DNA from 3 places in the Pseudobacillus badius genome. Region 2 is predicted to be linked to each of the others. Evidence: riboswitches for the same ligand, from Rfam matches in the RefSeq annotation. Region 2 holds a riboswitch; each other region holds the start of a gene.

Region 1 (7,630 bases), on a different contig from region 2:
TCAATTCAGCAAAAATCTTCAGCCAAACCGTCCCGAAAGCGAGGTTAATCACCATACCGATCAAGTTAGCCGAAAAAGCCTGCGGCACAGTGGCCTTGGTTTTTTCAATATACCAGCCGATAAAGAACGCTGATAGGACAAAGCTGATAATATATCCGCCGGTTGGCCCAAAGATGATGCTCATTCCTGCCGACATGCCGGAAAATACAGGCACACCAACTGCTCCGACTAGCATATATAACAGAGCGGACAGCGCCCCATATCTGGAACCGAGAATAGTGGCTGCCAGGCCGACTGCCAGCGTTTGCCCGGTAATCGGGACAAAGGGAAGCGGAATCGTAATTTGGGCGAAAATACCAATGATAGCCGCGAAAAGAGCGGCTGTCAGCATCATTCTTAATCGTTCATGTTGAGCAGACATTGTCATGCCTCCAATCTATCTTTTAAAATTGTTAACTATATTTTAATTATAGATAACTAAATGTGTCAATTGTTTTTAGTTTCTGTAAAAGACAGAGGCGGATCAGCAGAAAAAATAAGAGGGTATTCCTGCGTCTCTAAAATAAAAACAGGTGGAGAAAAAGGAAGGATTTTTCTCTGCCTGTCTAGAATGAAAGCGATGATTGCCTTAGAAAGCTTCGGTCAGAATGAAGATCTGTCTGTTTTGGAGAAGGAAAAGAGACCGAGCCAAAAAGTTATTTTTCAAGGTTTCTGGACCGGCCCTCCTTTAAGAAGAAACTGAAAAACGAGTCAACCTATCTTGCGAATCATGATTTTTCTGTACATCCCATTCATCAGGACCTTTTTCTCTTCAGTAATCGTCAAATGCTTATTGTTTCTGCGGTATAACTCTTCAAAATTCAATCCGATATCTGTTCCTAATAGTTGAATTAGCGGCCTGAGCAGTTTTTTTGGCCACGACAGCGTCTGTTCTTTCGGAATAAACTTATCAAAAATAACGATGGTTCCTTCCTTTTTTAACACCCTCTCCATTTCTTTAACGCACTTATCAGCATCGGGTACAACGGAAAGAATCAGGCTGGCAATGACATAATCAAATGTTTCATTTTCAAACGTCATATTTTGGGCGTCCATTTCTAAGAACTCAATGGAGGAATGCTTGAATTTATCCCTTGCCCGATGCAGCATATCAGGTGAAAAGTCAATGGCCGTTATATTCAGTTGGGCTTGATCAATTAACTCTAAATCAGCGCCTGTTCCGACGCCGACAAATAGAACTTTTTGGCCGCTATCAAAAGGAATGTGCTCAAAAATTTGTTTGCGAGCTTGTAAGAAAGCTCCGGAATTAAAGATTTTATCGTACATTGGCGACCAGACTTTATAGATGATCTTGTTCCAGGAATTATTCATTCTTATCCCCCTTAAAGGCTTCTTCATTGTATAGACGGGCTATTTCTGTGTTTGACTTCAAGCAGCCGCACCCTATTACTTATAAGCTTAAAATATGAATCTTATTTAATAAAGATTATTAAAGATACATTGTATGAAAAATTCAAAATAAACTCTACAACGAACAAAATTTTTCAATAATTTTAGCTCTCCTTTTGGTCATGTAGTATAGTAGTGTAAAAGATGACACGGATGAATGAGGGGATGAAGACTTGAACAAAGGAATGGGCAGTTCAGTTGGCACCTTTGGAGAGCTGGCTCAGGGAGAAAGGGATGGCCAGCCGTTTTTATTTACACTGCCGGTGCCGATAAAGAGCCGGGCGGTGTTCGTTCCGGACGGTCTCCAAGGAGTGCGCAGCCATCAATCACATAAGAAAAAAGCAGTTCAGGCCGCCGAGCTTGCTTTAGAACGGCTGAGAAAAAACACAGGAGGCATGCTTTACCTCTCTTCTCAAATTCCCGTCGGCAAAGGGATGGCGAGCAGTTCGGCTGATATGACAGCTGCGGTGCGCGCTGTTGCGGCAAGCTTTGGCACCAGCTTGCAGGGGGCGGATATTGCAAAGATTGCCGCTGCCATTGAGCCGACTGATGGAGTCATGTACGAAGGAATCAATGCAATCAACCAGCAAACGGGTGAGCTGCTTCATGCTTATCCGAATGTACCGGAGCTGTTTCTTCTTGGCTATGATAGCGGCGGCCGTTTAAATACGCAGCGCTATTACAGGATGAAGCGGTCTTATTCGCCTGCCGAGAAGGCCGACATGAAGCAGCTGTTTGACGAGCTGCATCAAGGGTTGTTGTCAGGAGACCAAGCGGCCATTCTATCAGCCGCGACGAAAAGCGCCGCGTTAAATGACCGCCTGCTTTCCAAGCCTTTTTTTGACTTGTTTGCAGATCTGGCGGCAACATTTGGCTGCGGAGTGATTGCCGGTCACAGCGGAACAGTGATTGGTTTATTATTTTCAAAAAATGATCCTCGTTTTCTCGAAAAGAAAGAACAGGCTGAGCGGATCATTGAGCAAAAAACCAAGTGGCAGCCTGTTCTTTCCGCTTCTGTATCTGGTCCTTCTGTCGCTTTTGGGCCGAAAAAGGCGGGCTTGCACCAGCTATAATTTGTCCAACTGTGTAAAATTTTTCTTGTCAAATGAATGAATAACCTGCTAATCTATTAAAAAGAGTTAGAATTTTAGAAAATTCAGGATGCCATACATAAAATTGAATAAATAAGAAGAGAGTGCCCAGGAGTTATAAAACTCCGGGATAATAGGGAAATCGGTGAAAGTCCGATGCAGCCCCCGCTACTGTAAACGGTGATGAAATTGTCAACAGCCACTGGCGTGATGCCGGGAAGGGACAAGAGTAAAGCGATCCGTAAGCCAGGAGACCTGCTTTCTTCTTCGAACCATCATTCTTCGGAGGGAAGAATAGGATGAGTGCATGGAGCAAAGCCGGCATGTCCGGTTGTTTGTACGTTCCTTTAGCCGCTTCAATACGCAGCTCTTAGTCCTTAACTTCCTCCGAAGTTAAGGGCTTTTTTGTTTTTAAGGCTCTGTTCACTAAAAAGGGCTACTTTTAAAAGAGGAGTGAATGAAATGGCGACATGGGATTTAACGGAAATGAACCATCATGTGCTTATTTGCAACGGATCAAGCTGTATGAGAAAAGGCGGGGAAGAGGTAACCCAGGCGATCAGGAAGGAAATTAAAGAACGTGATTTAGATGTGCGGGTGCATACGACGAGAACGAGATGCAACGGCCGCTGCAAAGATGCTTGTGTGGTAATCGTTTATCCAGAAGGAACCTGGTATCACGAAGTGGACGAACAGCTTGCAGAAAAGATTGTTGCTTCTCACCTGCAGCAAGGCGAGCCGGTTGAGAACGCTGTTACGTATACATCGCATGACAACGGCATGACCCTGAAAAATGATCGCGTAACCGGAGTAGCTAAAGAGAAAGAAAAGCAAAAGATCAAGTAAATGCGGGAGGGCGAACGAAGTGAAGGGAAAATTATTAGTCATCGGTTTTGGACCGGGAAGCGCGGAACATATTACCGAGCGGGCCAAAGAGGCGCTGAAGGAAAGCGATTGCATTATTGGCTATAAAACATATGTTGATTTGATTGCTGATTTTATTAAAGGCAAAGAGATTATCAGCACAGGCATGTCAGAGGAGGTCAGCCGTGCGCAGGCAGCCGTTAAACTAGCAGAGCAAGGTAAAACAGTGGCCGTGATTTCAAGCGGAGATGCCGGTGTTTACGGCATGGCGGGGCTTGTTTATGAAGTACTTGTTGAGCAAGGCTGGAAAGAGGAAAGCGGCGTAGGCGTAGAGATTGTCCCTGGGGTGTCAGCGATCAATTCATGCGCCTCGCTTCTCGGGGCCCCTGTGATGCATGATGCCTGTACGATCAGCCTCAGCGATCACTTAACGCCGTGGGAGCTCATCGCCAAACGGATCGAGGCCGCGGGGGCTGCTGATTTTGTTATTGCATTATACAACCCAAAGAGCGGCCGGAGAACAAGGCAAATTGCGGAAGCGCAGCGAATCTTGTTAAAGCATCGCTCCCCGGATACACCGGTCGGCCTTGTTAAAAGTGCGTACAGAGAACGAGAACAGGTTGTCATTACTGATCTTCAACATATGCTTGATCATGACATTGGCATGCTGACGACCGTTATTATCGGCAATTCAGCCACCTTTCTCTATGACAATAAAATGATCACGCCGCGCGGCTATCAGCGTAAATATACGTTAACATCAGAAAAACAGCCATTGAAACCGCACGAGCGGCTGAAGCCTAAAAATGAGCCATGGGCGCTTCATGGGGGACAGGAAGAAAAAAGCGATCTCTATAAGCTGGGAATGAAAGCACTTCAGCTCTTGGATGGAAAAGAAAAATCCAGTGTCAGCAAGCCGCTGTTCCAACGAAAAATCGAGTCCATTTTTGAAGTCGCCGTCAGTCCTGGTGTGGCGAACAAGGTATTTTCTGCTGGGCAAATGCTTGTTCTTTCAAAGGCAGCCGGAGAAAGGGGCTCAATCGAATATACGCCTCATCATCAAATTATTTTGCGGGTGCCGACAGAAGAGCCGGATCAATTGACGGCCGACCTGCAAAACGCCGGTTTTCTGCTTTCGCCGATTGGGGATGTAGCCACTGTGAAAGCTTGCGATTTTTGCGATGGCGAGAAAAAGGATGCTATTCCGTACGCTGAACGGCTGCACGAAAAGTTTGACGGCATGGAGATGCCGAAAGAACTGAAAATTGGAGTGAACGGCTGCGGCATGGCTTGCTACGGAGCGGTCAAAGAAGATATCGGCATTGTTTTTCGCAAAGGAAAGTTTGACTTGTTTCTAGGAGCTAAAACAGTTGGACGGACTGCTCATGCCGGCCAGCCGGTGGCTGAAGGGATCGAACCGGAAGCGCTTGTTCCGCTTTTAGAAGAAATCATTGCTGAATACAAAGAAAAAGGCCATCCGAATGAACGGTTTTTTAAATATTTCAAACGCGTCAAAAGAATTCAAAGCTTTGACTATCGCAATATGGAACCGAAAATCGATATTGAACCTGCACCGTGCGGGGATTAAAGGAGCGGACAGTAAATGAAGGCAATCTTATTTGTCGGCCATGGAAGCCGAGATCCAGAAGGAAATGAACAAATTAGGCAGTTTATCGGACAGCTCGTTCCAGAGCTTGGAAAAGACCTCCTGTATGAAACATGTTTCTTGGAATTTGAACAGCCAAATATCGCAAAGGGCATTGATAGCTGCATTGCCAAAGGGGCCACATCTGTTGCGCTCATTCCATTAATGCTGCTGCCGGCGGGCCATTCTAAAATTCACATTCCTCATGAAATAGATGAAGCCAAGGAAAAGTATCCGGCGGTTCAATTTACATATGGCAAGCCGATCGGCATCCACTACGAAGCGATTGATATTTGCAAAAGCCGTCTTTTGGAGACAGGGGAATATCAGGAGGGGACCGATGAGAAAACTGCTGTGATCCTGCTTGGCCGCGGCGGCAGTGATGCCGATGCCAACAGCGATTTGTTCAAAATCACCCGGCTTTTATGGGAAAAGCTGCGCGTTCCGATGATTGAGCCGGCATTTATCGGTGTCACGTCCCCAAGCTTGGAAGAAGCGGTGGAAAAGACAGTGCGTCTCGGAGCGGAAAAAGTCATTATTCTCCCGTACTTCCTTTTTACTGGTGTCTTAATCAAGAGACTTGAGCAGATGACAGAACAGTTCAAGGCTGCTTATCCGGGAATTTCTTTTACGCTTGCGGAGTATTTTGGCTTTCACCCGAAGCTGAAGACAGTTATTAAAGACCGGGTGGAGGAAGTGCTGAAAGGGGAGGTCTATATGAATTGCGACACCTGCCAATACCGCTTTGAAGCGATGGAGCATATAGATCATCATCACCACCACGATCATGATGATGACCATGACCACCATCATAGCCATGAAGAGGGAAGCGAGGCGGCAACAGTCAAATGATTTTCTTTTTGGCGGGAACAAGTGATGCAAGGGAGCTGGCTGTCACTCTGCAACAGGACGGCTATCCGGTCATCGCATCGGTTGTAACCGAAAATGCGGCCAATGAATTAAAACAGGTGGGGGTTCCGGCATTTGCCGGGCGCATGGACGCTGAAGCGATGCAGGCGTTTATTGGCGAAAAAGAGGCAGCGGCCGTCGTTGATGCAAGCCATCCATTTGCTGAAGAAGCATCTAAAAACGCCATGGTGGCTGCTTCACAAGCTGGCATTCCGTATGTTCGCTTTGAAAGGAAAGAACAGGACTTCCAAGAGTCGTCCCTAATTACATATGTCTCCACATATGAAGAGGCAGCCGACAGAGCAGCAAAAACCAAAGGAACCGTCATGCTGACAACAGGAAGCAAAACATTAGCTATTTTCACTGAACGCTTGCTTCCGATCGAAGATATCCGCCTTGTGTGCCGGATGCTTCCGCGTAAAGACAACATGGAAAAGTGTGAACAGCTTGGCTTGCCGCAAAAAAACATTGTGGCCATTCAAGGGCCGTTCACGAAAAAGTTCGATCAAGCTCTTTACGAGCAATATGACGTGGCATGTATGGTCACAAAAGCAAGCGGCCAGCGGGGGTCTGTCGATCAAAAGATCGAAGCGGCGAAAGAACTCGGCATTGAAACGATCGTCATCGAACGCCCGTCCATTGACTATCCGAACCGCTGTTCAAGCTTTGAAGAAGTCCGGGACATGCTGCGTAAATTCAAGATTAAAAGGGGACATGGAGATGGATTTTAAAACAGAATTTAAACCAGAAACGGTTCAACCGATGGAGATTGAAGGACTCAGCTTTGACATTATTACAGAAGAATTTGGTCCGCACTCATTAACCGATGAACAATATAAAGTTGTGCAGCGCGTGGTTCATGCTTCGGCTGATTTTGAGCTCGGCAAAAGCATGCTGTTTCATCCACAGGCGATAGAAGCAGGCATTCAGGCAATCAGGAACGGAGAACGGATCATTTGTGACGTGCAAATGGTGCAGTCCGGTGTCAGCAAGCCAAGAATCGAAAAGTTCGGCGGCAGCACGCACGTTTATATTTCTGATGAAGATGTGATGGCGGAAGCCAAACGATTAAATACGACCAGAGCGATCATTTCCATGCGCAAAGCCACCTCTGAAGGGGAAGGCGGCATCTATGCGATCGGCAACGCGCCGACAGCCTTGCTGGAATTGATCCGCCTTGTGAAAGAGGGGGCCGCCAAGCCAAGCCTGGTGATCGGCCTGCCGGTCGGTTTTGTTTCTGCTGCCGAATCTAAAGAAGAGCTGGCCAAGCTCGACATCCCATATATCACGAATATCGGAAGAAAAGGCGGCAGCACAGTGACTGTGGCCGCTGTCAACGCGTTATCCCTGCTCGCGCAACAGCAATGACGATGAAAGCTAAAGAAAAGAAAGAGGACAAGCCGCTTAGAAAAGGCTACACGACTGGCGCCTGTGCAACAGCCGCGGTTCAGGCCGCCCTCGTTTCTTTACTGTCCGGGGAAAAGCAGGAGACTGCCACGATTTATTTGCCGGCAAAAGTGTTCGCTACTTTTCCGGTAGAGCATTGTGAAATAAGAGAGGACCGGGCTATAGCGGCGATAAAGAAAGATGCTGGCGATGATCCGGACGTCACTCACGGGGCTGTTATTTATGCAGAAGTTATCTTGAAAGAAGAGCGGGGCATTGAGTTGGA
Region 2 (7,630 bases):
TCTACCGCGATAGAGCCGCGGCTGGCAGGAACGATGCCGCTAATCATTTTTAACAGCGTGGTTTTGCCGCTCCCATTGGGCCCTAATATGCCGAAAATTTCTCCTTTTTGAACAGAAAATGATAGTTCATGCACGATCAATTTGCTGTCATAGCCGCCGCTTAGCTGTTCTATCTTAATCATGCTGTCCCTCTTCCTTTCCTTTGCTTGCGAAGCAAAATAATGGCGAACACCGGGGCACCGATGACCGATGTAATCACGCCAATCGGCAGTTCGGTGGGAGAAATGACCGTACGGGCCACCAAATCAGCCAAAATTAAAAAACCAGCGCCGGCCAACATGGACAGAGGCAGCAAATGGCGATGGTCCGGCCCCCAAATCAGGCGAATAAAATGAGGGACGACCAAGCCAACAAAGCCGATGGTTCCCGAAACAGCCACGGCTGCTCCTGTTAAAATGGAGCCGGCCGTCAGCACAATCAACTTCTTTCTGCGGACATTCACTCCTAGATGCTGGGCCTTTTCTTCACCAAACGACATTGCATTTAATTCAGCCGCATGGACCATCAGCAGGAAGGTGCCTGCCAGAAAAAACGGCAAGATAAGCTGAATATAATCCCAGCCTCGCATAGACACACTGCCGAGCAGCCAGCCGATAATTTGCCGGAGCTCCTCGCCCGTCAAAGCAATCATTAAAGAAATGATCGCTCCTGAAAAGGAGCTGAATATAATTCCTGTTAAAATAATCGTTTCCACCTTCATCGACCGTTCAATGGCCTGGGCAAACAATATAACAATGAAAATGGTCACAATCGAAGCGGCAATGCTGACAACAGGCAGCGTAAATCCGGATAGCCATGGAAGCTGTATATTAAAAAACAGCACCATAACCGCACCTGCAGAGGCACCAGATGATACGCCAAGCGTGTAAGGATCAGCAAGCGGATTGCGCAGCAGCCCTTGAAAAGCGGCGCCTGCCACCGCCAAAGAAGCTCCGACAAGACCAGCTAACAACACTCGCGGAAAACGGATTTTCCAGACGATGTTATCAAAGGAAGCGTCCACTCCATCGAGCGGCGTTCCGAAAAAATGATGGGATAATAAGAAAATGATATCCCGAACCGGAACTTGAACCGTTCCGATCGAGATACCTGCAAATACTGAGACAATAAAAAATATAAAGACAAACAAGTACGCCGAAAGTTTATTTTTTGAAAACATCTGGATAAATTGCTTCGGCAAGTTCTTCTACTCCTTCAACAAGACGCGGACCCGTACGGTTAACGAGATCAGCATGAACGTCATGAACGTCTTTGTTTTTAACAGCAGTTATCGTTTCCCAGCCTTTGCGGCTAAGTACTTCTTCCACTGGCTTTTGCGTGTAATAGCCATGTGTTGTAATAATAACATCCGGATTTTTCTTAATAATCGCTTCCTCTGTCATTTGTCCCCAGCCATCTTGATCAGCTGCTGCATTTTTTGCATGAATCAGATCAAGCATTTCCTGCATGAACGTATTTTTTCCTGGCGTGTAAATTTCGGGAGCCGGCGACACTTCGATAAATACGCTTTTTTCTTCTTCTTTTTTAATTGCTTTCGCTTTTTCGGCGATTTCAGTTAAATCCTCTTTCATGTCCGTGACGATATCTTCTGCTTTGTCACTTGTGCCTGTCGCTTTGCCGATCATTTTAATAGAATCGTACACTTCATCAAAATTTTGGGCATCGTTAACGACGAGCACATCAATTCCCGCTTCCTCCAGCTGCTTAAAACCTTCCTTAGCGTTATGAGCGGAGCCGTGGGCCAATACAAGATCCGTGTCAAGTCCGATAATTTTTTCGATATTATATTCCATACCGCCCACTTTTTCCTTGGAGCTCACTTCTTTTGGATAATTGTCGTTATCGGATACCCCTACAATTTCCTTGTCTAAATCCAGCTCATAAGCGATTTCGGTATTACTTGGAATCAGAGAAACAATCCGCTTCGGTTTTTCCTCAATGACAACCTCTTTCCCATCAGCATCTTTAATCGTTACAGGAAAAGCCGCTTGCTCGCTTTCTTTCGGCTGATTGGCTTTCTCTTCTTTTTCAGGGGCGGCTTTGTCACTTCCGCAGCCGGCCAGCAAACCCGCAGCCAGCATAAAAGACAACGTATACTTCGATAACTTCTTCATTACTTTCTCTCCCTCATTCTTCTAAAAAATATCCATAAAAAAACACCTCTACGCTGTGGAGAGATGCAGTGAAAAAGGACCGCCCGGCAACAAACAATAAGCAGGCCGCTTTTACACCACCCTATCCGCGTAGGTTACCGGTGCTCTAAACCAGGCAGGTTTTCTGGCTTATGAAATGGCTGCATTTCATTCACAGTGGCGGGACCGCGCTGGACTTTCACCAGCTTGCCCTTTTAAAAAGCCGGATCATTCGGCTTTACCTGGTCCAAATTATGTAGTTTTCCGCTTAGCTACATTATACACAAAAAAAACTTTACTTTCATACAATTTTAAAATCATTCTTCGCTTGCTGGCACTAATTTTTTTCATCATTCTTCACCTTTATGTTTTAGAAAAACCGAAAGTGGAATAGGATAATAAAAAAAGGAAGGAGCGGTAAAATGAATCTTGCCACTTTAATTGGACTGGTTGTTCTATTGCTTGCCATTGCTCTTATTTTAGTGTACTTTCTTCGCCAAGCCTTCGATTCCTCTGATACAAGCCGGATTGACGAGATGCCTGAAGATGATCCTTATTTAAACGATCGCGATCAGGCGCATGACCGCCATTTGTAATCCCCGCTAAAGAAACACAAGAATACAATAAAAATGTTTTCCCAAACATCTGATAAACCAAAAAATCCATCCGGATAAGCGGACGGATTTTTTGGCTTAAATGAAAGAGTAATTACCGTTCAGCAACCGCCGGTGAATCGGCGATTTCAAGTATCGCTTGCTTCATAATTCCAGCCATTCTTGTTAATTGTTCATAGCTGGAGGCAAGCGGCGGCATGAACACTATCACATCACCAAGCGGCCGGGTCAGCATCCCGAGCTCTCTCATCCGCAATGTCGCCCGGTAAGCCACCCTCTCTTCAGAAGGAAACGGCTCCTTCGCTGTTCGATCTTTTACCACTTCAATCCCGCACATAAAGCCTAGCTGGCGTACTTCCCCCACATGCGGCAGCTCGGCGATTTCAGCTAACAATTTAGTGATATACTCCGCTTTCTCAGCAGCTTGCTTCACTACCTCTTCTTTCTCAAATATATCGAGGTTTGCTAAAGCAGCCGCACAGCCAAGCTGATTCCCTGTATAAGAATGACCATGAAAAAATGTTTTCATCTCGGCATAATCTCCGTAGAACGCTGCATAAACCTCTTCTGTCGTCAGCGTAGCAGCAATCGGCAAGTACCCTCCCGTAATCCCTTTGGCCACTGTCATAATGTCCGGGGCTACGTCTTCATGCTCTACCGCAAACATCTTGCCCGTGCGGCCGAATCCGGTCGCCACTTCATCAACAATCAAAAGAATATTAAATGCTCGGCAAAGCCTCTCTAATTCCTTTAAATAGCCAGGAGGCATAATATGCATGCCGCCTGCCCCTTGGACCATCGACTCTACAATGAGCCCGGCAATCTCGTGATGACTTTCTTTAAACAGCGTCTGCATAGCCGCGAGCGACTCCTCCTTCGCTGTTTGTCCGTCCCCTGAAGGATGCCAGCTTGCTGATGGAAACGGCACTGCAAATGAATCGAACATTAATGCGCTGTATACGCGATGATAAATGTCGATGGATCCTACGCTGATCGCCCCCACCGTATCGCCATGATACCCGTTTGCAAGTGTAACAAATTTTGTTTTTTTCTCTTTTCCTTTGTTTTGCCAATATTGATAAGCCATTTTGATCGCTATTTCTACCGACTCCGCTCCGCTGTCTGAATAAAATACACGCGTTAAGTTATCCGGTGAGATCTCGATCAGCTTTTCAGCTAATTGAATAGACGGCACATTGGCGGCTCCAAGCAAAGTCGAGTGGGCAATCTTTTCAAGCTGCTCCTTGATCGCCTGATTAATTTCCGGACGGCGGTGACCATGCACGTTCAGCCATAAAGAAGAATAGCCATCTAAATATTCGTTTCCATAAATATCCCGCAGTACGATCCCCTCACCGCTCTCGATAATCAGCGGGGCTTCCTCGTAATCCTTCATTTGTGTAAACGGCAGCCACATATGCTTTTGGCTAATTTCATATAAACGCGTTGCGTCCACTTTCGATCCCCTCCATCAGTCTGTCAAATGCCCAATTCTTAACGATTTCAGAACGTCGTCCGCGTTCCTGAAGAGCCTGTTGAATATCTTCAATGAATGGAATATGCCCGATCACAGGAAGACCGGACCATTCCTGAATCACCCGCATATTATCCTGCTCCATGGTCTTTTCCCCTGGAACGATGCTTGAAAAGACAAGGCCGGCAATTGGCAAGCTCCTTTTCTGAAGTGCTTCAATGGTCAGCATCGTATGATTAATGGTCCCGAGCCCTGTCCTTGCTGCAATGACGACCGGTAAAGCCGCTTCTGCCATCACATCAATCACGCTGCTTCCTTTCCTGTTCAGCGGAACAAATACCCCTCCGGCTCCTTCTGCTAAGACAAGCTGCTTTCCCGCTGATCGTCTTCGAATTTCCTTAACGATCGCCTCTTCGTCAATTATCGCTTGCTCTTCCTCAGCCGCTAAATGAGGAGAACTGGCTTTTTTAAACAAATATGTATGTAATTTTTCTCCTCTCATTTCCGGAAGCAACTGATACATATCAACATCTGGCGCCCTCCACTCACCATTTTTCCATTCCGCTCCGCTTTGCACAGGCTTGTATGGGACAGCTTCTATTCCTCTTTCCCTCAAACCGTGAGTAAGCAAAACCGTGGCAACCGTCTTTCCTGCATCCGTATCTGTACCTGTGATAAAAATGCCAGGCATGAAATTCACTCCTTTTTAAAATTGGTAAACCATATTTACAAAAATGTTAACATATGAAAAAATGATAAACAATCCTATTTTTTAAAGGAGTGAAAAAAGTAAAATGAAAACTTATGAGATTGTTGTTTGTGCGCTTTTTGCCGCCCTAATGGCTATTGGCGCCAATGTGTCCCCTTTTTTGACGATCGGCGGCGTGCCGGTTACATTGCAGCTGATGTTTGCTATCCTGGCCGGCGGATTGCTCGGAAGCCGGCTCGGCTCCTTCTCCATGATGGCTTACGTATGTATCGGGCTTGCCGGCGCTCCCGTGTTTGCCCAATTTAAAGGAGGTCCGGCAAGCATTCTCAGTCCCACATTCGGATTCGTGCTTTCTTTCATCGCAGTAGCTTATGCGACAGGCAAGCTTCTCTCAGAACCTGCGAAAAAAGCGGCCTATTTATATACAGGTGCCGTTGTTATTCTTTTGAATTATGTTATTGGCACTCATTATATGTATGCCGCCTTTAGATGGTGGGCGGAGGCTCCGCAAGGATTCAGTTATGCTGTCGCCTGGTCGTGGATGGCTGCCTACTTGCCGCTTGACCTTGCAGTGATCGCTTTGTCTCTCGCTTCTGTGCCGAAGATTCGTTTAGCCTTAAGCAAACGGAGTGTTTATATAATAAAAGAGTAAATAAATTTTTTCCCTCCCTTCTTGATTTCTCTTCATAATCTTCCATTTTCTGTGTATAGTTGAAGTATTGCTACGGATTAGAGGAGAACCTAATGAAGATAAGAGAGTGGGATCGCAGTTTAAAAGTTCGTTTAATCGGGGAAAGCGTCATGAATGTGACCTTTTGGATGTTCTTCCCTTTTCTTGCTATTTACTTTGCCGAGGAATTTGGGAAGGGCAAAGCCGGAATGCTTCTTATCCTTTCCCAGCTATTTTCAGTCATTGCTAATCTGGCTGGCGGCTATTGTGCAGACCGCTTCGGCAGGAAGCGGATGATGGTGCTGTCATCTTTCGGACAGGGACTGGCTTTTCTTATTTTTGCTTTTGCCAATTCTCCATGGCATGAATCAGCGCTTCTTGGCTTTTTCGCCTTTTCTATTGCCAGCGTGTTCGGCTCCCTTTATTGGCCGGCAAGTCAGGCAATGGTGGCTGATGTAGTGGAAGAGAAAGACCGGAGTGATGTCTTTGCTGTTTTCTACACCTCAATTAATATAGCAGTCGTCATTGGTCCTATCCTTGGCGGCATTTTCTTTTTCACCTACAGATTCGCATTAATGCTGTTTGCGGCCCTTACCTGCTTCTCGCTTGCTTTTACCGTTTGGAAATGGATAGCAGAAACCAACCCAGGGGTCTTACAAGCCTCCTCAGCTAACAATAACAAATGGTACAGCGTGATTATTGCGCAAATCAAAGATTATCAGGTAATTGTGCGCGATAAAATTTTCCTGTTGTTTATCATCGCGGGAATTTTGAGCTCCCAAACCTTCATGCAGCTCGATTTGCTCATTCCTGTTTATACAAAGGAATCCATTGATATCCAAACCATCTTTTCACTTGGTGATTGGGTGGTTTCTATTAGCGGAGAAAAAGCTTTCGGGCTGCTTGTTTCAGAAAACGGGCTGCTTGTCGCCTTGTTTACAGTCGCTATCTCCAAATGGGTGTCACGCTTCCATGAAAAAAATGTCTTTGCCGCATCCTCTATTTTGTATGCAGCTTCGATGTGGATGTTTGCCCTGACTGACTGGTTTTGGGGATTTGTGGTGGGAATGGCTGTATTTACTCTTGGTGAATTATTAATTGTCGGGCTCCAGCAAAGCTTTATTTCCGTGCTCGCGCCTGAGCATATGCGTGGCCAGTACTTTGCTGCTGCCAGCCTGCGCTATACGATCGGCCGCATGATTGCTCCTGCAGCCATTCCTTTGACTATGTGGATTGGCTATTCTTGGACGTTTTCACTGATTGCCGTGCTTTCTTTGACAAGTGCTGCCATTTACTATTATATGTTTATCCTTCACAGTCAGAGGAAAAAGAGTGAATCTTAAAAAGGGCAGGCTCTCAGACTGGAGACAAACTCAATGAAAATGAAAGTTTGTCTCCAGTCTTTTTTGTTTGCTCACGGATGGGACCTGTTGATTTCCATTCTAATCAACAGAGTGAACAACGCTAAGGCAGCCGTATAAGAAAACTTACTTGAAAATAAATAGACTAAACGCTTGAGCATGCATTCGCAGATGCTTACTTTCACTGCAATGAACCTCAAGAAAATGGCCCAAATCATCGCCTCAGAGAGTCTATCTTTCTTTTAAATGACTTAAAAACCATCTACAACACGAAAGAGGTTCGGAATCATCTCATTCCGAACCTCTTTTGTCGACAAACTGAGGGCTGGACCCGGCCCTTCCTTTTTATAAATTTATGACTGCTTTTGCAAAGGGGTCTCCGCCACAACGACTCCATCCTCATCCGCATACACATACTGTCCGGGCACCCATTTGACCTCCCCAAATGCCACAGGAATATTTTCTTCTCCTTCTCCCCTTTTAATGCTCTTCAGCGGATTGCTGCCTAAAGCAAGCACACCGATATTTAGTTCTGCAAGCGCCGCCGTATCGCGCACACAGCCGTTAATAATAATCCCGCTCAATTTCCGCTCTTCGGCGATTTCGCCTA
Region 3 (7,630 bases), on a different contig from region 2:
GGCGTTTCTTTCATCGGGCGTCAATTCGCTGAATTGCTGGCGGTCTTTTGTCATATTGATTTCAAACGGCGTCCAAAAGTTGGCAAGCATCCGTTTATACTTCGGATAAGCCCAGCTGAAACGGACATCGTCCCAGTTTAATATATTAGAGCTTCTGCCGTTGATAATGCCTGTAGAGCGGTTCGGTGCGCTATGGTCAATGATTTCTCGTTTTTTCAATTTCATGATGAATTCCCCCTTACGAATGGCAGCTTTCGCATTCTTCGATATCTGAAGCAGTCGACCGCACATAATAAGTTGTTTTCAACCCAGAGTTCCAGGCATCTACATGCAGGTCGAGCAAAGCCTTGGCTTTAATGTCGTTGCGGACGTATAAATTAAAGGATACCGCTTGATCAATATGGCGCTGGCGTTTGGCATTCTGGCGAATGCTCCAATGTTGGTCAATCAGATAAACCGTTTTATAATACCAGGTTGTTTGCGGAGATAAATCAGGCGCCGTCACTGGTATTTTATAGTTTTTCTTTTCTTCCATATATTCTTTGCGGAACACAGGATCAATTCCCGCTGTTGATCCGGCAATCAGCGCGGTAGAAGAATTCGGTGCAACGGCCAGCAAGTATCCGTTTCTAATGCCGTTTTCCTTGACCTTGTTCTTTAACTTCTGCCAGCTTGAGCTCGTGTAGCCTCTTTGTTCAAAATAAGCGCCGCTCTCCCAGTCGGAGCCCGAGAAAATTGGATACGCGCCTTTTTCCGCTGCCAGCTCTGCACTTGCCTGGATCGTTAAGAAGGAGAGCCGTTCATACAATTCATCACAATAACGGACGGCCTCATCGGATTCCCAGCTTAGCCCTTTTAATGCCAGCAAGTGCTGCCAGCCGAACGTTCCGAGTCCGATTCCCCGATATTTCTGATTGGTCAGCTGAGCCTGCAGTACGGGAATACTGTTGATTTCAATCACGTTATCCAGCATGCGCACCTGGATCGGAATTAAACGTTCAAGCACATCATCCATGACTGCCCGTGCTAAAGAGACGGAAGAGAGGTTGCAGACCACATAATCGCCAGGGTCTTTCGTAATCATAATTTTTCCGTCCTCGCTTTTTTCTTCAAGCACGACGGTCGGACTCATGTTTTGGCAGATTTCGGTGCAAAGATTGCTGGCATAAATCATGCCGGCATGTTTATTGGGGTTGGCACGGTTGACAGTGTCGCGGTAAAACATATACGGCGTTCCCGTTTCCAGCTGGGAAATCATGATGGCCTTCATAATATCAATAGCCGGCACTGTTTTTTTGCTTAAATCCGGATGGTTCACACACTCTTTATAGCGTGTTCTAAATGTACCTTCCCCTCTTTTTTCATCAAATGAATCTTCAAGTGAGTATCCCATTATTTTTCTTACTTCATGCGGATCAAACAAATGCCATTCTTCCCGTTTCTCAACTGCTTCCATAAATAAATCCGGTATGGCCACACCTGTAAACAAATCATGCGTGCGGCGGCGTTCATCTCCATTATTCAACCGGGTTTCCAGGAAGGAAAAGATGTCTCTGTGCCATACATCCAAATAAACAGCGATCGCTCCTTGGCGCTGTCCAAGCTGGTCGACAGATACCGCTGTGTTATTCAACTGCTTCATCCAAGGGATAACACCCGAGCTGACATTTTTAAAGCCGCGAATGTCACTGCCCTGGCTGCGGATTTTCCCTAAATAAATGCCCAGTCCTCCGCCATTCTTACTTAAATTGGCCGCATCCGTGTTCGCATCAAAAATCCCTTGCAAGCTATCATCGATGGTATCGATAAAGCAGCTCGACAGCTGGCCGTACGATTTTCCTGCGTTGGCGAGTGTCGGTGTAGCCGTTGTCATGTATAAGTTGGAGAGCGCCCAATAAGCCTCTTTCACATATTGAAGGCGCACAGCTTTAGGTTCATTCATCATCAGCGTCATAGCGATGACCAGCCATCTCTCCTGCGGAAGCTCTGCCGGCTGCTTATCGAGCGTCCGGGCCAGATACCTTTCGCTTAATGTAACAATTCCGATATATGTAAATAGTTGATCCTTGCTGGGATCGATCACTTGGCTTAACTCATGAATTTCCTCTTCTGTGTAAGAAGCGAGCAATTGAGGAGTATAAATGCCTTCCTCCGTTAATAACTGAAGCAGATGCAAAAAATTTCCGTATTGGCTGGTTTGTTCTCCCCGTGTGCTGGCCGCTTGTTTATACAGCTGCTGTAAATGGAGACGGGCAGCCACAAATGTCCAATCCGGCTCCTCGCTTGTGATCCGTTCAACCGCTGAATTCAAGAGCAACTGCCACACTTGCTCATCTGTCCATGCTTCTCTCGTCTCCAGCGTTGCGTTTATTTTACTTTCATAGCTTGATAGTTCAATCTGGGGAAACTCCCTCTGAATTTCAGTAAATATCTTTTCTGCGGTATCTTGGACTGTTTGGATCATGTTTGTTCCTCCTAAACGATAAGTAGTTTAGAAAGAGATTTTTTCAACAAGGCTCTCTTAAAATGAACGATTAAGAAACTAACCTGAAATCATAACAAAGCCTTCAACAAAAAAACCATCTTTCCAATTGAAAGATGGGATAAGAGCGAAGAAGATCATTAACGAACGAAAAAGTGCACAGACCCGCCCGAAACATAAATAAAGAGCTTGCCTGAACAGAAGGTCTTTTTCATTTTCTCCGCGCTTTCTTCCCAACTCCCGAAGAAGAGTAAACGCTGTAAAAAGGCAGGTCTCCTGGCTTGTGCTTCTTCCTTGCGCATTCCTTCCCGTCCATTGGACAGTGGATTGCCGTGCGCTCGTCCACACTTACAGTTGCGGGTACAGCTTCGGTATTTCACCGAATTCCCTATTAAGCTGAAACAGCACCTTTTTACTAAATGTTGATTTTATTTAATTATAAACACTAAATGTTGTGTCCGGATTAGTATAACAATGAAACTTCCCTGAAGCAAGCCCCATTCATTTTTCTATTTCCTTTTGGGTAAAATAATGACTTCGTCTTGATCAAAAGGATCAACGGCTTGCGGAATGACAGCCGTGGTTTTCAAAAATGTTTGATGCGTAGCACTGGTGGGCGGATGTTCTGCATCAATTTCCAGTGTGAAGGGAATGGTTAGTTTCTCCTTAGGCTGAATATCACGTTGAATCGGTAGAGTCATTTCCTTTAACTCTTTATCGTGATAGGAGAAATCACTGTCTTCCCGCACTTCGTGAATTTGCAAATACCAAGAGATAACGAGCGCATCAATCGGCTCTGCTGCTTGGCCGCCGTTAATTAATACCTTTCCTTTCATTTTCTCCCCCGCATGGTAATCTGTTTTTTCCAGAACGGTATCGATGGCGACTCCGCCGATGCCTATGCTGGATAAAATATTTTTCCACATCATGGCTTCCCCCTTTTTTTGATTCCCTATCAGTATAATATTCCCCCCGACTTGTTGTTTAACCTTTTTAATCGTGAGTTTTTTGAATTTTGCATATACTGAAATAAGAAAAAATAATTTGCCATCATCCCATTTTTGATACACACACGAAGAATAGCTGCCGCTCACCTAGTTATTCGTTAAAAACAAGAGAACCTTCTGCAGCGGCAAACTCCCCCAAATCATGGCTGTCATCTAAACAGCTGCTTTAAAACTCCTTGTTAAACAGCGGTTGAAACCATCTAATTCCTCTTTTATTGGCCGGCCAGACTTTCATATCGGCAACTAAATGGCTTAAGTAAGCAATAGAAGCCGCAGCAAAACTGCCGTCAAGATGGGTACTTTGCTGGAACTCCCAGGCAATCCCTGCGAAGCAAGCAGCTCCAATCAAGGAATGAGTTAACGACCGGTGAGATAAAAAGGAGGAAGCGATGATAAATACACTTAATAAAAGCAGCCAAAACACATCCGTGTACCAGGCCGCAGCCGCTAGAGCCGCGCCGGTGATAAAAAGCATGGTGCGCTGTTTAATAAACAGGCGGGGCAATACTGTTAAGCAAAGTCCGACAGCGAAGCCGGCTGACTGAACAAACCCTTCCAAGCTTATGTAACTGTAACCGACCAAGAGCAGTCCGGCCGCAGCAAAAAACAAAATGAGCCACTTTTTTGATATGGTAATCCGGTTAGACAGCTTGCCGTTTACATCCAGATCCGGCGCGAGGCCAGCTATCGCGCCTATGCCGACCAGGGCAGCCGTCGTTAATGGGTCTGTATGAAGATAAACCGCTGTTCCCAGTCCGGAAGCTCCTCCAATCACTAAATGAGCCGATCCTTTCATTTATTGTCATCCTTTTCTTTTTTCTCCATTATAACAAACAAACGTTCCCAATCCTACAAAAAAATAGCATGGATAGATTCACCAATGCTTAGTCCGTCGAGCATGAAATTAGAATGATGATAAGCACATTTGGACAAACTTACTGAAGCTTATTTATGTAGAATCCAAAGAAACAAACTATTCTCTCCAAGTTCTTAACATCAACTAAAAAAGAGGTTCGGAATAAAACCATGACGAACCCCTTTTGCCAGCAAGCTGACACATCTATAATCAGTTATTTCCCTTAGTCCTTCTTCGAATGTGAAGATCGGCCGATAAATCCATCTACTTGCTGCGACAAATCCTCAACCAGCTCTTTCAACAGCTGCTTTTGTTCAGTGGACAGCTTTTGTTTCGCTTCTTCTATATCGATGCCGTTTTTTTGAAAGATATCGCTGACAAGTAAATCGATAATTTTATTAGAAATCACGTTGGGATTCTTAGCTGAATCACTCATGTATCTCCCTCCCTTTCAAGAACACTGTGTCCCTCTACTATATGCAGGAGTCAATTAGAAAGGAACTCTTTCGCTGCTCAATAGGCGCTAGAAAAGGCAATGATCAATCAAAAACAGGCAGAGAAAAAGGATTAGTTTTTCTCTGCCTGTTTTTATTTTCACGATTAATTGGAATGGCGCTCAATCACCTGAAGCAGCCAATCCTGCACGCTTTCAATATATTCTGCGGAAATATCAAGCTCTGCAAGTACCGTTCCCTTGCCGATAATTTTCAGTCCCGGTACAAGTGCCGGCTTTTTAGGATTCATTGAATACACAACCGTTTCTATGTGTTGAACAGGAATCCGAACGTTAGTAATAGGACCTTTGCTGATTAAAAAGCCATTATCCACTTTAATTACGTTCTTTTTCCAGCAATATTCCGTCGCTGTAGCCGTACATTCAAAGGCTGTGTCTTCATTGAGGAAAGGTGTCATTATATATACCTCTTTTTCACTGTATATGGTAGATAATATCAATTGATCAATTATAACCTAACAGCTTTGGGCAGTTTTGTAAATAAAAATTTATCCTCTTGATTAATTTACATAATATAATTATGCTTACCTATTGCTAAAATTCGCAGTCCGTCCCTCTGCGTTCGGCTCTTTATAGACTACTCCTTGAAAAAAATACAGCCCCATTCTTATCGCTGGGGCTTGAGCTCTTCGCTCAGGGAACTCGCTTTATATGACTTTCGCTTTTGTATATACACCTGGTTTTCTCTCTTTCACTTCTCTGATCAGCAGCCTGGAATTTCTTACCTTTAACAGATAAGAAATATTTGAACTAGTAAAGACAGCTACTCGATCCATCTTTCCTGAGATTGTTTCGAGATTCAGCCAGAAATGCTGTTTTGCAGTTTTGCCGACTTTTGTCACTTCTACAATTTCCGCTAACGGAATCTTTACTTGGTTCATTGAATCGCTGACTATTAACATATCTTGATCTATTTTATAGTTTGATGTCTGTTTTTTGCGCTGAAAATAAAGCCAAACAAACAGTGCACCTGTAAGGAGCAACAATAATTCCACTTCATGACACCTCCTCTTTTTCTCCATCTGGCGCCCTTCAAATAACATTTTTCCCATCCCTATTACTGTACCCATTTTTCTACTTTTTACCCATGCAACAGCCCATTCTTTAGAAATAAAATTTTGTTAAAAAGTTTAAGCCAAACAAAAAAAGATAATATCAATACTAAGGTATGCCCATTTTACAGGATGCCGGTTGAGGAGGAAAAAAGATGAAAAAACCAGACGAGGAAAAGCTATTAATCCGTATTACACAGCTTGAAGAAATTGTTCTTGAGCTGTCCGATCGAATAAGACAAATAAGCGAGGAGCTTATAGAAATGAAAAATGAAAAAATTCACTAACAGCAGCCTGACGCTGACCTTCTTTCTTATAGCAGGCTGCTCATTCAAATAGTCAAGCCAGGGAAGCATTCCCTGGCTCTTTATTATGCAGAAGCGCGGGTATGAGCGTCTTTCCGCAGCTCCCGCGCATGCAATAGGCGAAACAACGGAGGCAGGATAAGGCAGACGGCTAAAATTCTCAATACTTGCACTGCGACGACAAATGTTGAGTCGGCCTCAAGGACTACGGCTGTTGTGGCCATTTCGGCTATTCCCCCCGGTGCAAAAGCAAGGGCGGCTGTTTTAAAGTCGATGCCGGTTAGGAACGAAACAAAATAGGCGCAAATAAACATCACTGCAATAAGGCCCACTGTGCTGATCAAGCCCACCGCTAGGATCTGGTGCAGCCCGCTAAACATTTTTTTATGAAAACGGGAGCCGATGGATACCGCGATCAAAACCTGCGACAGTACAATCAAGCTATGCGGCCAATAAGCGATCATATCCTGTCCGGCCAATGAAGAAGCCAGCGATTGAACAAGAGCTGACGCGGTCATGCTGCCGAGCAGCCAAGGCGCTGGAAACCTCAAATACTTGCCGGCATAGTAGCCGCTCCAGCCAGCAAGAATCAAGAAAGCCGTCCACAGCAGCTGAACCGGTTCAAATGCCGCTGCAGGCTGAACAGCTGCACCAGCAGACGGATGCACCGTCCATAACGATACGAGCACAGGAATAAGCAGGATAACGAGAAAGACACGCATCGTTTGGATGATGCTTACTACTGCCGTATTCGCTCCCACCTCTTCTGCCAGAGCCGGCATAGCTGATAATCCGCCGGGAGCGGTGCCAAAAAAGCTCGTCAGCATATCTGACCGGCTGAACCTCCAAAGAATCACACCGGAAAGCAAGGAGAAAAGAACAGATAACCCCATCATCAGCATAATGACAAACCAGTGCGATTGAAAAGCAGTTAACACCGACAAATTAATTTTTTGGCCGAGTTCTATTCCGAGGATTAATTGGCCGATATAGAGCCAGCTCTTCGGCAACTCTTCCTCTGAACGCTTAGGAAAAGCAAAGGAAAGACAGGCTGCTGCAAAAAGCGTCCCCAGCATCCAGCCGATGGACAGGCCGGTTAGCGATAACAAAAGCCCGCCGATGCTGCTCACTAAAAGAACGAACCATTTTCTTGCTTTCATCCAATCCTCTTCTTTCTTTTCTTATTTTCCATGTATCCATTATAATAATGATAAAGAAATAAATAAAATATCGATTTTTTATGATTATCCATAAAAAAATTTTATACCAAAAAGGAGAGAGGTTCTTGGACGAACGCGACTGGCTCATCTTACAAACGTTGTTTAAGGAGAAAAACATGACAAAAACTGCTCATGCGCTCTATCTTTCCCAGCCAGCTTTAACAAGCCGGATCAAGCAAATGGAAAAGGAATTT

What was found. A riboswitch is a leader RNA that binds a small molecule or an ion and turns the genes downstream of it on or off. The one in region 2 is predicted to bind cobalamin.
Region 1: it holds a riboswitch for cobalamin, as region 2 does, so the genes downstream of both, B1A98_RS09065 ((2Fe-2S) ferredoxin domain-containing protein) here and B1A98_RS14180 (helical backbone metal receptor) in region 2, are expected to answer to the same signal.
Region 3: it holds a riboswitch for cobalamin, as region 2 does, so the genes downstream of both, B1A98_RS09470 (ribonucleoside-diphosphate reductase subunit alpha) here and B1A98_RS14180 (helical backbone metal receptor) in region 2, are expected to answer to the same signal.

What each region holds. Positions count from the first base shown of each region.
Region 1 is NZ_MWMM01000004.1:18,675-26,304, forward strand. Features, by position in the region: gene B1A98_RS09050 (biotin transporter BioY) at 1-421, opposite strand, end outside; gene B1A98_RS09055 (class I SAM-dependent methyltransferase) at 751-1,371, opposite strand; gene B1A98_RS09060 (GHMP family kinase ATP-binding protein) at 1,623-2,522, shown strand; cobalamin riboswitch at 2,626-2,817, shown strand; gene B1A98_RS09065 ((2Fe-2S) ferredoxin domain-containing protein) at 3,003-3,386, shown strand; gene cobJ (precorrin-3B C(17)-methyltransferase) at 3,406-4,992, shown strand; gene B1A98_RS09075 (sirohydrochlorin chelatase) at 5,008-5,901, shown strand; gene cobK (precorrin-6A reductase) at 5,898-6,689, shown strand; gene B1A98_RS09085 (precorrin-8X methylmutase) at 6,679-7,326, shown strand; gene B1A98_RS09090 (cobalt-precorrin-5B (C(1))-methyltransferase) at 7,329-7,630, shown strand, end outside.
Region 2 is NZ_MWMM01000009.1:38,834-46,463, reverse strand. Features, by position in the region: gene B1A98_RS14190 (adenosylcobinamide amidohydrolase) at 1-182, opposite strand, end outside; gene B1A98_RS14185 (FecCD family ABC transporter permease) at 179-1,240, opposite strand; gene B1A98_RS14180 (helical backbone metal receptor) at 1,203-2,174, opposite strand; cobalamin riboswitch at 2,311-2,453, opposite strand; gene B1A98_RS20515 (hypothetical protein) at 2,615-2,788, shown strand; gene bioA (adenosylmethionine--8-amino-7-oxononanoate transaminase) at 2,901-4,223, opposite strand; gene bioD (dethiobiotin synthase) at 4,240-4,971, opposite strand; gene B1A98_RS14165 (biotin transporter BioY) at 5,075-5,641, shown strand; gene B1A98_RS14160 (MDR family MFS transporter) at 5,734-7,002, shown strand; gene rraA (ribonuclease E activity regulator RraA) at 7,374-7,630, opposite strand, start outside.
Region 3 is NZ_MWMM01000004.1:91,310-98,939, reverse strand. Features, by position in the region: gene B1A98_RS09475 (ribonucleotide-diphosphate reductase subunit beta) at 1-225, opposite strand, end outside; gene B1A98_RS09470 (ribonucleoside-diphosphate reductase subunit alpha) at 239-2,464, opposite strand; cobalamin riboswitch at 2,732-2,909, opposite strand; gene B1A98_RS09465 (sporulation protein) at 2,992-3,411, opposite strand; gene B1A98_RS09460 (metal-dependent hydrolase) at 3,656-4,285, opposite strand; gene B1A98_RS09455 (hypothetical protein) at 4,569-4,781, opposite strand; gene B1A98_RS09450 (hypothetical protein) at 4,946-5,257, opposite strand; gene B1A98_RS20440 (hypothetical protein) at 5,507-5,854, opposite strand; gene B1A98_RS20910 (hypothetical protein) at 6,067-6,198, shown strand; gene B1A98_RS09440 (AbrB family transcriptional regulator) at 6,282-7,376, opposite strand; gene B1A98_RS09435 (LysR family transcriptional regulator) at 7,502-7,630, shown strand, end outside.